Regions from separate parts of the Anaerobacillus sp. MEB173 genome, predicted to be linked through region 1. Evidence: predicted binding sites of a transcription regulator. Region 1 holds the regulator's gene; the other holds the start of a gene.
What was found. The regulator LexA, encoded in region 1, represses DNA repair genes until DNA is damaged. The targets are predictions, from matches to a motif close to CGAACATATGTTCG.
Positions count from the first base shown of each region.

Region 2: ACJ2A9_RS19565 (YolD-like family protein) is a predicted target of LexA. The motif match lies at 1,730-1,743, and genes of this name have one in related genera.

Region 1 is NZ_JBJMAU010000003.1:37,973-46,564, forward strand. Features, by position in the region: gene tkt (transketolase) at 1-743, opposite strand, end outside; gene ACJ2A9_RS07865 (DUF896 domain-containing protein) at 870-1,103, opposite strand; gene ACJ2A9_RS07870 (YneB family resolvase-like protein) at 1,146-1,793, opposite strand; gene yneA (cell division suppressor protein YneA) at 1,801-2,094, opposite strand; gene lexA (transcriptional repressor LexA) at 2,243-2,869, shown strand; gene ACJ2A9_RS07885 (Hsp20/alpha crystallin family protein) at 2,991-3,452, shown strand; gene glnA (type I glutamate--ammonia ligase) at 3,505-4,842, opposite strand; gene ACJ2A9_RS07895 (MerR family transcriptional regulator) at 4,891-5,298, opposite strand; gene ACJ2A9_RS07900 (methionine gamma-lyase family protein) at 5,534-6,802, opposite strand; gene hflX (GTPase HflX) at 6,838-8,103, opposite strand; gene ACJ2A9_RS07910 (DUF4349 domain-containing protein) at 8,196-8,592, opposite strand, start outside.
Region 2 is NZ_JBJMAU010000016.1:23,207-31,798, reverse strand. Features, by position in the region: gene ACJ2A9_RS19575 (hypothetical protein) at 1-621, shown strand, start outside; gene ACJ2A9_RS19570 (hypothetical protein) at 804-1,037, opposite strand; gene ACJ2A9_RS19565 (YolD-like family protein) at 1,078-1,686, opposite strand; gene ACJ2A9_RS19560 (class D sortase) at 1,947-2,564, opposite strand; gene ACJ2A9_RS19555 (OmpL47-type beta-barrel domain-containing protein) at 2,580-4,892, opposite strand; gene ACJ2A9_RS19550 (DUF1801 domain-containing protein) at 5,169-5,537, opposite strand; gene ACJ2A9_RS19545 (SRPBCC family protein) at 5,618-6,061, opposite strand; gene ACJ2A9_RS19540 (hypothetical protein) at 6,322-7,455, opposite strand; gene ACJ2A9_RS19535 (replication-relaxation family protein) at 7,452-8,537, opposite strand.

The DNA of each region.
Region 1 (8,592 bases):
ACAGTTTTCACTTCAATAAGTGTCGGACGGCTTTCATCAGCTTTTGCTTCAGTAATTGCTTTTTCGATTGCTGCTAAGTCATTTCCATCTTCAACACGAATGACTTGCCAGCCATAAGCTTTATAGCGATCTTCTACACTCTCTGAGAATGATAAATTTAAATCACCATCAAGTGAAATATCATTTGAATCATAAAGGACAATTAATCGACCAAGCTTTAAATGTCCAGCAAGTGATGCTGCTTCAGCAGATACACCTTCCATAAGGTCACCGTCACCGCAAATACTATATGTATAATGATCTACAAGATTATAATTTTCTCGGTTATATATTGCAGCCATATGACGTTCTACCATTGCCATACCTACTGCCATAGCAACGCCTTGTCCAAGTGGGCCTGTTGTTGCATCTACACCTGGAGTATGACCAAACTCCGGGTGACCAGGTGTCTTACTTCCCCACTGACGGAAGTTTTTTAATTCTTCCATTGAAAGGTCATAACCTGTTAAATGTAAAAGACTGTATAGTAACGCTGAACCATGCCCAGCTGATAATACAAAACGGTCACGATTAAACCACTCTGGATTACTAGGATTGTGATTCATCACTTTTCCAAATAAAGTATAAGCCATAGGAGCAGCTCCCATTGGTAGCCCCGGATGCCCTGAATTTGCTTTTTCAATGCTATCAATTGATAGTGTACGAATTGTACTTACTGCTAATTGATCAATATCCACCGTCATATTGTTCATCCTTTCTGTCCACACATGAGTTTCATTCACGCTTTTCATCATATACTTTCTTTTTGTTTTTAACAAGCAATGTAGTTAAAATTTTTCTTGTTTTGTCAATTATTGATAAGAATAAATTTAATTTAATTTTCGACGTTTCTTACTCTCTTTTAATTTCTTAGGTGTGACATCCGTTCCTTTTTCATCGACTACTTTAATCGAGTGAAGTTGGTTTGTCATCGAAGATCTGAATTTAGAAATATATTCTGTTCGTAATTGCTTTTGCTCCGCTTCCTCTTCTTTTGTTAAGCGCTCTGTTTTTGCTTTGTTAGCGAGCTCATTTATTCTCGATATTTTTTCTTTTGACAGCATTAAGTTTCCTCCAATATAACAAAATTAATCAACTATACACTATCAATTTTCTTCAAGATTTTCAATGTATTCAGTATAACGACGATGAACAGTTGCTTTTGAAACATCGTAGCCAAACCCTCTTAATGTTGCCGCGATCTCATGGAATGTAAGTTTCATTTCACGCAGGCGAATAATTTCAGAGGTAGGAACCTTTTTTCGGTCGCGCCCGCCTTGATCATTATTTTTTAAATTTTCTAATGGGTTATACCCTTTTTTTACTGCTGCTCTCATTCCTCGTTTTATTTTCATGTTGTGAATTTTTCTTTGATACTCTTCTACAATACTTACAATTTCTAACACCATCGAATCTGTATCAGAAAGCTGTAATGTACCGTGATCATTAACAGTATATACGTTCGCTCCATATTTATGAATTTGGTGAAGGACTGCTATTTTGGTGTTCCCTCTTCCAAGTCGTGTATCGTCTTGTATTAATAAAGCTTGTGCTTTCTTCTCCTTTAAATCTAGAAGCACTTCTAAAATACCTTCCCGATCAATTTCATAGCCGCTTTCTCTTTCTTCAATTACTTTTATTACTGTCAAATCATGTTGGTGTGCTAATTTTATCAGTTCTTCTTTTTGTCTTTCTAAAGACGTTGTCTGCGTTTCTTTCTCTGTGCTTACTCGACAATAGATAATTGCGTTCATTAATTGTTTACTCCTTACTTGCTACTGGGATCATTAGCGTTTGACCAGGATATAGTTTATCTCGGTCAATTTTATTTACCTTTTCTACCCACCTGATCAACTCAGAAAATGTTAATCCCGTATCATACATTTCTCCAATAGACCACAATGTATCACCTTCCTTCACAATGACTTCTTGTGTAGGCAGGCTATTATATGAATTAGCTGAAACGACAATGGATGTCATCATCATGATAATAATGACGATAAAAATTACGATATACGATAAATCTTGTAAATTAGTAGATATTCTATTATTCAATGGTATCACCTCTTAGGAATGTTTGTTCGTATATTAATTATAAGAGGAACTTTTGTTCCCGTCAAGTGTTAGAACTTATGTTTGCTCAATGTTATTTTGCATGGTATACTATTTTTAAGAATAATTGATAAAGTGGGGTGCAACAAACATGGCACAACTATCAAAAAGACAACAAGATATTTTAGATTTTATTAAAGCCGAAGTAAAGAGAAAAGGGTACCCACCTTCTGTGAGAGAAATTGGGGAAGCAGTAGGTTTAGCCTCAAGCTCCACTGTACACGGTCACCTTTCTAGACTAGAGAAAAAAGGATTAATTCGCCGTGATCCAACAAAACCTCGAGCAATTGAAATATTAGATATATCAGATGAATCTTCTAAACAAGTTTCTGAGAGTATAACTGTTTACGTTCCTGTTGTTGGGAAAGTTACTGCCGGAGAACCAATTACTGCTATTGAAAATGTAGAAGAATACTTACCATTACCAGAACGACTCGTTTCTGATGACAAGGTCTTTATCCTTGTTATCGATGGAGACAGTATGATTGAAGCTGGAATCTACGATAAAGATATGGTAATCGTGAGACAGCAGCAAACAGCTAATAATGGTGATATTGTTGTAGCTATGACCGAGGAACACGAAGCAACTGTTAAACGTTTCTTTAAAGAAAAAGACTACATCCGGTTACAACCCGAAAACTCAACATTGGAACCTATCATTTTAAGTAATTGTACAATTTTAGGTAAGGTCATTGGCGTTTTTAGAACAATTCATTAATGTTAAGAAAAACACTAGATTTCGAAAATCTAGTGTTTTTCTATTTTGTAATAAAATGCCCACTCACATTCCTTACTTTTTCATACATTACAGAAAGAACATTTCAGAAGGTGGAATGAGTATGTCAAAAAAAGAGGATCGTCCACTTCCTAAACCTATGAAAGGGCTTATGGATGCAATTGATTCATTTTTTAGTCAGAATCAGGTACAAGATGTGATGCAATCTATTGATTCTTTTTTCCAACAGGGATTAACATGGCACTCAATTCCTGTCTACGTTTATGACATGGAATCTGAAATCGTTGTAGAAGCAGAATTACCGGGATATAATCGCAACGAAATAAAAATAGAATTCATTGATAGTTATTTAAAACTATCCATAAAACATAGTAAAGAACTGAATGATAAGAATAATAAAACCAATACTTTTCAAAAAAACAGATCATCAAGGAATACGGAACGAATGGTCTACTTACCACCTAATCTAATTACAAGAGCTGCTAAAGCTTCAATGGAAGACGGGCTTTTAACGATCAACATCCCTAAAAGAAGACCTCGACGTCAGACCATTGATATTGAATAACACAATTTCGATGCAAAGAAACCCTCAACATTTGTTGAGGGTTTTTAGTATTTTAATAAGTCGATAAGTATTGCTCGCGCTCCCAAGGGTGAACTTGTGTGCGGAACATATCCCATTCAATTTCTTTTGCTTCAACAAAGTGCTCTACTGCATGTTCACCTAGTGCGTTAATGATCACTTCGTCTTTTACTAAGTTATCAAGAGCTTCTTTTAATGTTGCTGGTAAGTCAGCGATACCTTCTTTTTCACGCTCTTCTTTACTCATTACATAAATATTACGATCAGTCGGAGCTGGAGGAGTTAATTTATTCTTAATTCCATCTAAACCAGCCGCAAGCATTACCGCCATTGCTAAATAAGGGTTTGCTGCTGGATCTGGGCTTCGAACTTCAACACGTGTACTTAATCCACGTGAAGACGGTATACGAATTAATGGACTACGGTTCTTCATAGACCATGCAACATAACATGGCGCTTCATAACCTGGAACTAAACGCTTGTATGAATTGACTGTTGGGTTTGTGATCGCTGTAAATGCTTCTGCGTGTTTTAAAATACCCGCAAGGAAATGCATAGCAGTTTCACTTAAACCTGTTTCAGTGCTTGGATCATAAAAGACATTTTCGTTACCTTTAAATAATGACATGTTCGCGTGCATTCCTGAACCATTCACACCAAATAAAGGTTTTGGCATAAAGGTAGCGTGAAGACCATGCTTACGAGCAATTGTTTTTACCACTAATTTAAATGTTTGAATATCATCACAGCTGCGAATTGCATCTGCATATTTAAAATCAATTTCATGTTGCCCTGGTGCAACCTCATGGTGCGATGCTTCCATTTCAAAGCCCATATCTTCAAGCTCAAGAACAATATCACGACGGCAGTTTTCACCTAAGTCAGTTGGTGCTAAATCAAAGTAGCCGCCTTTATCATTTAACTCAAGAGTTGGCTCTCCATTTTCATCATTCTTAAATAAGAAAAATTCTGGTTCAGGACCAATATTAAAACTTGTAAAACCTAATTCTTCTGCTTCCTTAAGTACACGTTTTAAGATTCCACGTGGATCTCCTTCAAATGGTGTTTGGTCTGCATTATAAACGTCGCAAATTAAACGCGCCACTTTCCCTTTTTCCGGAGACCAAGGGAAGATTACCCATGTATCTAAATCTGGGTATAAGTACATATCAGATTCTTCAATACGAACAAAACCTTCTATTGAAGATCCATCAAACATCATCAAATTATTTAAAGCTTTAGTTAGCTGACTAACCGGAATCTCTACGTTTTTAATAATTCCTAATAAGTCAGTAAACTGTAAGCGAATAAATCGTACATTTTCCTCTTCTGCCATGCGTAAGATATCTTCTTTGGTGTATTTTGAAGCCATAATCGAATTCCTCCTAGAAAAATATATTGATTGAAAAAATAATTGATTTTAGTGGAAAAATCGTGAAAGTTCTCCTTGAATGAGCGAAGCTTTCCCATGTCTGCCGGCCATCATCAATTCTTTTTTCAAGTGCTTCCTAAATTCACGGTTTGTTAAATTCTTTTGTTCTGATTTTTGTTCCTGAGTCTTTATCAGTTCAGCCTCAATTGCTTGCTCTTTCAACATAAAGACTTGTTTAATTCCAGATACATAAACTCCCTGTTCAATTAATGATTTTATTTCTAATAAACGATCTACATCATTAAAAGAAAATAACCTTTGATTTCCACTTGTCCGAGCTGGATGAATGAGTTCATGTTCTTCATAGTAACGAATTTGTCTAGCTGATAATTCCGTTAATTTTTTGACAATTCCAATCGGAAAAAGCGGCATGTTACGACGAATTGTATCCCCCATAACAATCCTCCTTAAACACTATCAATCATTAAGAATATTTGATTAATTACTACTAGAATACATGATGTTAGTTATAGTGTCAAACGAATGTGAGATAATCTGACATACATTTTTTTTATAAAAAGGCTCAGTTAAAGTTTGATGTTGATTTTTGGCTCGTTTTATGGAAGGTTAGAATGAACTGAAAAAAGAAAGAGGAAGTAACACACTATTACTTTCCCTCCCCAAAAATTATTTACAGTTTAATCATTTCATTTTTCATTAGTGTATCTACCGCAGTTATTATTCCAATTTTTACATGGGAATATGTAAGCCCACCTTGGACATACGCGACATACGGCGGTCTTAATGGACCGTCTGCAGTAAATTCTATACTTGCACCTTGAATAAACGTTCCTGCTGCCATAATCACATCATCTTCGTATCCCGGCATATAACTTGGATAAGGAGTTACATGAGCATTAATTGGGGATGCCGATTGAACTGCTTGGCAAAATGCAATCATACTTTTTGGTTCATCAAATTGAACAGACTGAATTAAATCAGTTCGCACACTATCCCAAGCTGGGTTTGTATTGAGGCCAAGTCTGTCAAGGAATGCAGCTGTAAATACTGCTCCCTTTAACGCTTGCCCAACAATATGGGGTGCGAGGAAGAACCCCTGATACATTTCTAATAAACTATAAAGAGATGCTCCACCTTCACTGCCGATCCCAGGTGCAGCTAAACGAAATGATGCTAATTCGATAAGTTCTTTCTTCCCAACTAAGTAACCCCCAGTTTTGACAATTCCGCCACCCGGGTTTTTGATTAGAGAACCTGCCATAATATCAGCTCCAACGTGGCAAGGCTCCATAGTCTCTACAAATTCACCATAACAGTTATCAACAAAAACGATAATATCTTCTTTCACTTCTTTTACAAAACGAATCATTTCTTTAATTTGTTCTATTGTAAATGAAGGACGATTATCATAGCCTTTTGAACGTTGAATTCCAATCATTTTTGTTTGCGGGCCAATTGCTTTTGCGACGCACTCAAAATCAACTTGCCCTTTGTCTGTAAGCGGGATTGAATGATATCCGATTTGGTACTCTTTTAAGGAGCCATGTCCAGAACCACGAATTCCAACGATTTCCTCTAACGTATCATAGGGCTTTCCGGTTATATAAATTAATTCATCGTTCGGACGTAAAATTCCAAACAAAGCAACGGCTATCGCATGGGTACCTGAAATGATTTGCGGACGAACTAATCCGGCTTCAGCGCCAAATACCTTCGCATATACCTTTTCAAGCGTATCACGACCAATGTCATCATAACCATAGCCTGTTGATGGTGTGAAATGAAATTCTGAAATTTGATATTCTCGAAACGTTTGTAAAACTCGAAGTTGATTGATCTCAACAATTTCATCAATTTTCTTATGGACATCTTTAATTTGTTTCTCTATTTCTATAACAATCGGTTTTACTACTCTACCATTTGTAAAATGCTCATACATTCTTCTTCACCTTTTCTATCCTTACATCTTCACAATTACTTTCTATTTTCCAATAGCTTTCCTGCAATAGCAAGCGAAGGATGTACATATCCTTTGTATTCATATACTTCTTTATCATTATTCCATTTACGTTCAGTAATAATTGTTTGTGACTGACATTGGGAAATGAACTTTCCATCTTCACTTTGTATATACACATGATAAAAATCCATTTGATTAATGAGCAGACTTTCAATTGTCTTACAAAGCTTTCGTAAATCATCATTATTAAATGCGGAAATAACAATTGAATTTGTTCCTTCAGTTGGTACAAAATCCGGTGTCATTTGATCTCGTTTGTTATAAACAGTTAATAGTGGAATCTGTGCTACATCTAACTCTTTCAATAATGAAGTTACTGTTTGCTCATGTCCATAGTACCCTTCATGTGATCCATCAACGACATGTAAGATGAGATCAGCCTCTTTTACCTCCTCTAATGTCGAGCGAAACGCTGCAATTAATGTGGTAGGTAAATCTTGAATAAATCCAACTGTATCTGTTAATAAGACAGTCAGGCCACTCGGTAATTTTAATTTTCTCGTTGTTGGATCTAAAGTTGCGAAAAGCAAATCCTCTTCAAAAGTATCAGCTTCTGTTAACCTGTTTAATAACGTAGATTTTCCTGCGTTTGTATAGCCAACAAGCGCAATTTGAAGTGTACGATTTTCCTTTCTTCGTTTCCGGTAACGTTCTCGATGATTAACAATGGTTTGCAACTGCTCTTTGATTTCATCCATTCTTTTTCGGATATGTCGACGATCTGTCTCGAGTTGTGTTTCACCAGGACCTCTTGTCCCGATCCCGCCACCTAACCTGGACAACGCCAATCCTTGACCTGTTAACCGTGGAAGTAAATAACTTAACTGAGCCCACTCTACTTGAAGTTTACCTTCTTTCGATTGAGCTCTGCTTGAGAAAATATCTAAAATTAATTGTGTTCGATCAATTACTTTTGCTTCAAAATAACGGGAGAGATTACGTACTTGACTTGAGGTTAATTCATCGTTAAAAATTATAACATCGACCTCTAGTTCTTTTTCCAATGTTGCAATTTCCTCTACTTTTCCTTTCCCAATATACGTTGCCGGATCATATTTTTTTCGTTTTTGTGTTACTGTCATAACTACTTTTCCTTGAGCTGTTTTCGTTAACGAGTCTAATTCTTCCATCGAATAAGTAAACCGTTCATCATCATCTTCATATAAGTGACAGCCAACTAACAAGACACGCTCTTCATTCTCTCGAATATTTTTACTCAATGACCTTCTCACTACTTTCTAAAAGTAAATTTTTACAGTTATACTTCATTTTACCGATACAACGTTGAAGATTCAACGACATAACAATAACATTATAGATTTTCCTTCTTGCCTATTTTACTTTTTCTTCTATATATAATAAGTAAGATTATCACAGCAATAGGGACAATAACCGGTGAAAGTCCTATAACCACAACAGTGAGAGTAGATAATAAACCAATTATTTTATTGATCGTCTCCACGAACAAGCTTTTCGCTTTCAACCACGTATATAATGTTTCTTGGTCTTGTATTGGGGCAATCTTCATCTTACTTTCAGAAAGGTAAATCGTGATTGTTGCTAAGTCAACTTGGTTTTGCAAATAATTCATTCTGCCAGTAATTTGTTCGATTTCTTCTTGAACTATTGCTAAGTCTCTAGAGATTGCAAGAAGGTCCTCTGTATTTGAGGCTGTTTCCATAAAAGTAAGCAATCTTTCTTCGACACTT
Region 2 (8,592 bases), on a different contig from region 1:
ATAAATACGGGAGAAAAGGCATACTTTCTTGGTTTCGTCTATGCCGATGGGTGCCTTACTAAAAAAGGAACGTTAACTATTACTCTTGCAAAAAAAGACAAAGATATAATATTAAAATTTAAGGAAGCTATGGAGGCGGAGCACCCGATTCGTGAACATATTGCCAGAACGCGAGTAGGAGATTTCGAAGTGGTTTCACTAGATATTACTTCTCCTGAATTAGCAAAAGATTTAATGAGGTTTGGAGTTGTTCCAAAGAAAACTCATAAAATTACATTTCCAGAAAATCTAGATAGAAAGTTTTATAGTGATTTTATCAGGGGCTACGTTGACGGAGACGGGACCTTCTGCCTTGCAAAAAATAATCAGTACGCTATGGATATTGAGGGCACACAAGACTTTCTGGAATCCATTCGTAAAATACTACAATCCGAATTAGCTGTACCTGCAAGTGCGAAACTTTATGCACAAAACAAAAGCAACAACATTAGAAGACTCCAATTAAGAGGAAAAAACCAAGTCAAGACGGTGTTAAATTGGCTATATGAAGATTCAAAGATCCATTCAGATAGAAAATATACTAAGTATCTGAATATATGTAAGGGAAGTAAGAGAAACTAATATTATTTTTTTAAACATAACAGTTTAATAGTAATCACCATGGTGTGCCTTTCCCTTAATGTACAGCCCATTCGCCATCAAATCATTGACTAAAAAAGCTATAGACTGATAAACGTTGATTTTCAGTCTATAGCTAATTATCATTTTCTAGTACTCCTTGTTTTCCTATCTATAAAAAGTATTTACTCACCTTTCTTCATATAACGAAAACTAACCGTCACAATTATTCGCTCAAATTTCTTATCTTGGAAAACTACAAATAAATTTGTACAAGGAATATTCCAACGAGTTAATTTGTTTTTTTCTTCATCATAAGGTATAGAAAGCAGCTGTCGTCGTAGGCGTGATGTATCAATATTACGTAGTATGCAACGTCTTCTTGCATGGTCAGTGAAAACAAAAGTAAATCGTACCATCATCTTCTCCTTACGTTAAACATGGTCCTTATACAATTCCTTATAAAACTTCAACACCAACAACTTCCGAAATACTTATTTTTTCAACCCTATTATGCTCTGTCTTTATTTCTATTCTCTTATGTATTGGATCAACTTTAACAACTATCCCCCCTCGGTATTTTACGTTTCCCTTTTGATAAACTTTAAAAATAAGAGGTTTATGAGTTTCTAGACTGCTTCCTATTTGTCTATCAATCTCTTCGCATTCATATTCATCTAATACTGGTTTTTCAACCTTCTCTGCACTAATTTCCATTTGTTCTAGCATTTGACGATGTTCTGGAAGCATTAATGATGTCCATTTCTTTGTTCCCCTGTCCGCCTTCAACAAATCCTTTCTCTCCTTTACCTTATCGTCAAAGACTGTCATTTCCCAAGTCCTTATATCGTAAAAGCCTTGATCTATCAATTCTTTCTGACTATCTAAATAGTTTATTAGATCCTTAGGATAATGTGAGGTATTGTGATCAATTATGACCTTGTCATTTGGGCTATATAATAGGACAGAAAATAAGGAGCCTGTGTTAAAATCTACACCTGTAACATTCAGGTACGCTAATTGTTGCGGGAACCTTACTACGAACATTAACCGAAATCTATCAGTCATCCCTACCTCTCCTCTAGTTCAAAAGTATTGTTTTTATTTTATCAGAACATACGTTCCTTAACAATGCAGTTGTTGGAATTTATAGAAAAAAGAACTGTAGCAAAAATTCACTACAGTCCTTTTGTAATCCTTTTAATTTGAATAAATCATTATCATTTTTCTAAAATTAAATTACCATAATAAAGTTAAATTATAGCATTCCTAATTACAATGCCCCCCTGCTACTCTAGATATTTCACATCTACTTCAGAGGGTTTTTATTATTCAACTGACACTAAATCCGCTACCAATACATATCTTTGCGGAGCTGGACCAATAAAGGTAAAGGGGTAACATGTCGATACCGTTAATGTCGCTTTTGGCATAGATACAATCACTGTTCGATCATCACTATCAACGATTCTTACCTTTCGAACTTTATAGGTGAAAGTTCCGGCCGAAGTCTTTACTATCAACTCGTCATTTACCCCTACTTCTCCTAGTTTTCGAAAAACTGTGTCACGATGGCCCGCTAATACAGAGTTATCGTCGTGACCTGGCAAGACGCTTCCTGCGAAATGACCAACACCTTTTTCTAATTCATCTTCACTTGTTCCGTGAATAATCGGTAAAGCTGAGTCCAATTTTGGAATATATAACTCACCGATGTTCTCACCTATTTTAGGCGTTTCCGAATATAGAGCTTGTGTCTCGGATGATAGACTTTCTTTTATTGACGCTTTATCCCCTAGCTCATTTTCAGTTGGAGATGGAGTCTCACTACTACTGGCTGAAGCCATTATAAAACCTTTTTGGAACTTGATTGTATTTCCTATTACGACATATACACCTAAGCAAAAAAGGAGTATCGCTATAAATAGAAGAGAACATTTTTTCATTTGATGACCGCCCATCTATTTTGAATAACCACCTTTAGGTCTTTTAGTAACCTTTAAGAAAATATAAGCCCCCACGAACATCATTATTATACCCAACAGGATATTAAGTGGCATATTTGATGCTGTAACCGGCAATTTAGCTCCGTTTACAGTTTTTGGAGAATCTTCCTTCGCTTGAAGAGGTTCTATATAACCCTCATCACGGACTCCCTCTACCTGTTCTTCACTCGTGGTTTCGTTCAGTAACTCTTCAAGAGGTTTTTCTATTGGCTCATTTATTACAGGATTTTCAATGGTATCATTTTCTGTTGGTATGGCAGCAGCTAATACGATATCTCCAAGCATCTCGCCTTCAGGAGTAAGGATTTCGATTACTATATCTGAAGTAACCTTGTCCAACTTCATTAAATCTTCAATGGATACAATCTGTTCATTCGTTGAAATTTTCACTTCTACGGCTGTAATTTCTTTTAACCCATTCAAGTAATCCTTGAACTGTGGTAACTGTTCATTCTTTTTGGAAGGGTCCCATATAGGTAATAGGAAATTTTCTTCAAGGAGAGCTAACTCTTCCATTTTTACAGGGTCATACTGTATAAATCCTAAGATTTGTTCAATCTCTTCTCCCTGTAATCCTAAATTTCCTAACAATGTTTCTTCCTCAATCTTTTCTATCCCATTTATTTTCAGTTGAACAGTTTGTGCAGACTCCTTATTTCCAGCTCTGTCCACAGAATAGAAAGAAATTGTGTATTCTCCTTTACGAGTTAAAGTAATAGAATTTCCTACTCTGTAACTCTCTCCATTAATAGAATAAAAAGTGGTATAAATTCCGCTTAAATGATCTTCACCAGTCATTTGCAATGTAAACGCATCGTGCCATTCATCTGTTGCATTTGTCGTTGTGACTGGAGGCGTTTTATCTATTCGGACCATGTCCGTTTTCACATTTTCCTGGTTTCCTGACTTATCGACGCTATAAAAAGAGTAATTTATTATTCCTTCTTCGGATATTGTAAATGTATTCCCCTCAATTGGTAATGCATTTTCATCGTTTCCAAGAACATAGTACGTTTTATCAACGCCACTCTTGTCATCAGTGGCCGTAAGCTCAACTGTCACATCTTTATTCGTCCATGATGGGGTTGAACTAGTTGTTGTAACTGGTGCTTTAATATCATATAGCACTTCAAAGGAAACAGAATTAGATGGTTCAGATATTCTGAAAGAGTTACTTACTGCTCTAACAACGAACTCATGAAATCCAGTTTCTAAGTTATCAAGTTCAATGTTATTTCCAACAGTTGTTGTAAATAATACTTCTTGTCCATCGATTATTTCATATAAATGATAAAAATCAGCATTTCGAATGGTCCCCCATACTAATTTAGCAATTTGTCCATTGAAGGATTGCAATGATAATTCGGGCGTTCCCACTCCAGGATAAACAATTTCCGCACTAGTTTCAGCGGCATTAAGTGATAGTCCGAAACGATCGGAGAAAGAATATATTTTGAAGTGATGTGTACCTTCCGGTAAGTCTCTAACAGTCACACTTCTTGAAATTGTTTCAGTAAGTAAGACATCTTCCCCATTGATCACCTGATATACAGAATATTTTGTTGCATATTCAGCCGGATCCCATATCACTTTTACATCATCATCATTTTCAATAATAGTTCTGGCATTTGTAGGTTCCTGCATTTGCGGATGGATTAGTTGATGTGATACGGTACTAGATGAAAGAGATGTCCCATAACGATCGCTCACCGCAAAAACTTCAAAAACATAATCCCCTTCTGGCATATTGAGTAAGGCATGTTGTGTTATAGTTACAGTCTTTAAAAACTTCTGCTGACCCTCTACTATTTGGTAAACATCATAAGCTGTTGCATAATCTGATTTAGCCCAACTTATATATAATTCATTTCCATTTTGAACCGACACTTTTAAATCATTAGGTGCCTGCATTTCTGGGTAAATAACTTCTACTGTAACCGGATCTGACAGTCCAGACTCCACACCATTTACAACAGCTGTTACAGCATATTGATAGGTACCTTCTTCTAACCCATAGACATTGACTACATTATATTTCGTCTCACCCACTAAAATCTGTTGCCCATTTGTAATATCATACACCTTATGATTACTCGCTCCCGATACAGCAGTCCACTGAATCCGGTAATCTCCAGGAACAATTTCTGTAGCTCTTACATTTGTCGGTATTGTTGCTTCAGCAGCGAATACTTGAATCAAAGGTGAAAACAACTGCATCACTAACATGATGGTCATAACGAGTGAAACTTTACTCAGATGCTTGATCAATATGACTGATTCCCTCCCTTTTTTCATTAACATAATGATTATATGGAGGGGATTTACAGAAGTATATAGTGTTTTACTTCCAATAGTTTGTGGGAAGGTTAAAGATGTAAACCAATATTATTTTTGCGTCTATCATTCGGTATTTTGGTATTTCATTTATGTAAAATATGGCAGTATGTTTCCTCGAATAACAAAAAGCCAAAATATGCATTTTTAAAAAAAAGCACATTTTGGCACCTGTATAATTTCGATTGTTTCCTAAAACAACTCCTAAGGTTATTTCTCATTTAACCTCATTGCTTCTTGAATTAGTGTAGTGAAGGCTTCGGGTTGAACTTCTTCCATCTTTTTAAGTCTAATGTACCTCAATGCTTTTCCTGTACCCTGTAATAACTTATTAACATCTTTATCTTGGAGTACATTCCCTCTATGAAATCCAAGATTAACATGCTTTTTGGCAGTTTGAATATAACACACTAATCCATTATACGAATAATTAGGCATTGACCATTTAAACTCTTCTTTAAGTTCTGGCGAAGAATTTAGAATGATATTTCTTAAAGTAGCTGTAATGTTTTGAATATCTTCCGGTAATTCCAAAATAAACTGATTAACCTCTTCAATCTCTCTTATCTTATCAACCATAAATTATCTCCTTTAAAAAATGGCTCATAGTAATACTACTTCAAGTAACTGAACCATCCATTATATCTTTTTAGTTTTCATTAAATTTCAGCTGCTTTTTTTACACGTTCTAAAAATTTAACCACTACTTTTTCAGAAGCAAACAATAAAAATAATCTCACAAACCACTTTAAAGGGCGATTGGTCACTGTGTATTTAAAGGACGTCTTATGCTCATTAATTTTATTTAATTCATATAAAGCTGTTATTTCAAACATATTAGCAAGTTTAAAACCTACTTTTAGCTTTTTCTTATTAGGTGCATTGGAATATTCTAATGTTTCTACATCATACTCTTCTATGCGTTTTCCTTCTTTATATTTTTGACGATATACACTTCCAACCACTTCATCAGTTATTTTAATTGGCTTATGCTCAACTACTTGAGGCATGATTTTTTGCATATTCTCGATAGAACCATCAAAAAGTACCCACACTTGTTCTATTGGAGCATCTATTTCTATATCTTTTGCCCATTGTTTCATCTGAAAAGCACCTCTATCAAATTTTTCTAAACAAAACCTACATATACGTTTTGATTTCAATTATAATAAAAATTCTCCATTTTATGTATCAAAGCCTTATTTATTTGATTATCTCTTTACTCTTAAACTATTTTCCTTATACCTATTATAAAACAAAGGAACAGCCTTAGCTGTTCCCAATTTTGCATATTGACATGAGCAGTCGTTAATCATCACTAAAAATATACGGAGCAAAATCTATAATCAAATAAGGCACTCAATTAGAACTTTCTTGGAAATATCCTACGCAATCCTTTTAAAGGCCTTTTGAGAAATTTACTTTCTTCTAACTCTTGTTTTTGTTTTTCTACAGCTTCCTTTGCTAACCTATAGTCTCTTGTGAACAGCTCCTCAATCCATGGCGTGTACTTGCTGGTGTAAACCGGTCCATTAGTATCTATACTTTGATTAGTACCTGCACTTTCAGCTTCTTTCATCATACCTTCTGTAACTGCATTTTCAGTCGATTTATATTTACTTGTACCTATATCAATAGAATCCTGCTTCGAAGCAGTTGATCCTTCCTTCTCATTTAGCATCGTTTGAATCAATTCATGTTCAAGGAGATTTTTGTTATATAACTCTTGTAAGCTTTGTTTGTTATAACCCTCAACCTTAATGGAAAAACAATAAGGACCTAATCCCTCAATAGCAGCATTAATAATCGTTTGCCAAAAATGATCATTTTCGTAAGGTAATTTTTCTTCAATGTCAGTAATAATATAAATTCCGCAGACTGGAATAGGCTTATTTTGTTTCAATTGGTGTTCCAAATAGCCTCTGTAATCTTGGAAAATACTTAGTATCTCAGCTTTTCCAACAGTACTTCTTACAATTTCAATCGCAAAAGATTGATTTCCTAGGCTTTTAGTGAACTCGCCATATGGTTTTATCTTTTTTTGAATATGCTCATTATTTTCAACAGTTTGATAACGTTTAACACAATAGAATTGATTTCTTACGTAAAATCCAGAATTTATTAATTTGATTGCAATATCAACAAACATCATATGATTATCAAGGTCGTGATTTTTTGGCTTTAAAACACCTTCTTTAAAATCACCACAAATTTTATCAAAACCAGCAAAAGGATGACGAGGATTCACTTGAAAGCTTTTATTTATAAAATTTATTCCTTTTTGTGTGAGCCAATGAAGCTTAGAATTATTCGGAAGACAAGCATTCGAGTATATAAAGCCCTCATTTCTCAGCTCAACTATATATCTAGATATCTTTGTCTTTTGATTTTTTAGCTTCCCATCATTGGGACCGTAAATTAAATAACTTAGGTGTTCATTTGTTAATCCGCAGAGCTTAAATATATATAATAGGATTTGTTTTTTTATATTTGTCATAATTTTTTCCCCTTTGAATAAAAACCTCCCCAGCCAAAACCTTTATGTTTGTTCTGTTGCTCTTCTGCTTCCCTTAAGATTCTCTCTTTTTCTTGCTGTTTTTTCAGTTCAGCATCCCTTTCAAAACGCTTTGTAAGAAAATCTATATCATCATTTCCCTCTTTTTTCTGAATTTCTGTGTGTTGCTGCACATTACTTGAAGGAAAATTGTTTTTTTCCGGAATTGTAATGCCTAGTTTGGTAATAATGTCACTTTGTTGAAGCAAGAGATTCTTCAAATTCACCTTGTTCTCCGTCCGGTTAATAATAATTACTGGGATTAACCAGCAGTAGCTTTGTAAACCTTTACTTGCAGCTTCAAAAATAGACTTAATACGTCGATCATTTTCAATTGTTAAGGTTGATGGTTTACATACAAACAGAATTCCTGCCCAGGGAAGTGGTTTATTTTTAGTTCTATATTCATCAAATAATCTCCTATAGTTGTTAAATTTCGATATTAATGCTTCAGTACGCTCGCTTCCTGTATCTATTTCAATGCTATAAATCCGATTATTCTCTGACAAATATTCACCATCTGGTCTTACTTTTCCCTTCTCAATAGTAGAATGATAGGCATCTTGTCGCAGATATTCATATTCTTTCACTGCATAAAGATTATGACGAATTTGATTTGGATTTTTAGCTACGAACTTCAAAAACATCATGGTATGCTCTATATTTTTTAAAGGAGGTTTCAGCGTTTTTGCATCAAATTCTCCATAATATTCTCTTCCAAATCCAGCCATTTTATTGTTGGGATCTATATTTAAATGTTCTTTTACAAACTCAACACCTTTAGCTGTTAAATAAAAAATGAGTTCCCTTGAATACGGATAACAGCTCTCAGATTGAATAAGTTTCTTCTTTCTCAGAGATGAAGTGTATCTAGATATATTATCTTTTTGGCCCTTTGGTTTGGATTTAAGATGGCCAAAAATCAAAATTCTTAAAAGTTCATTCGTTGAGCAACGGAAATCATAGAGGATCTCTAATATTTCACTTTCCTTTTTAGAAATACGAATGCCTCTCCATAAAATCACCAAAATCGACTCCTTTCATTTAGTATTCTTAAACTAGATAGCTTTTTGGAAAAGT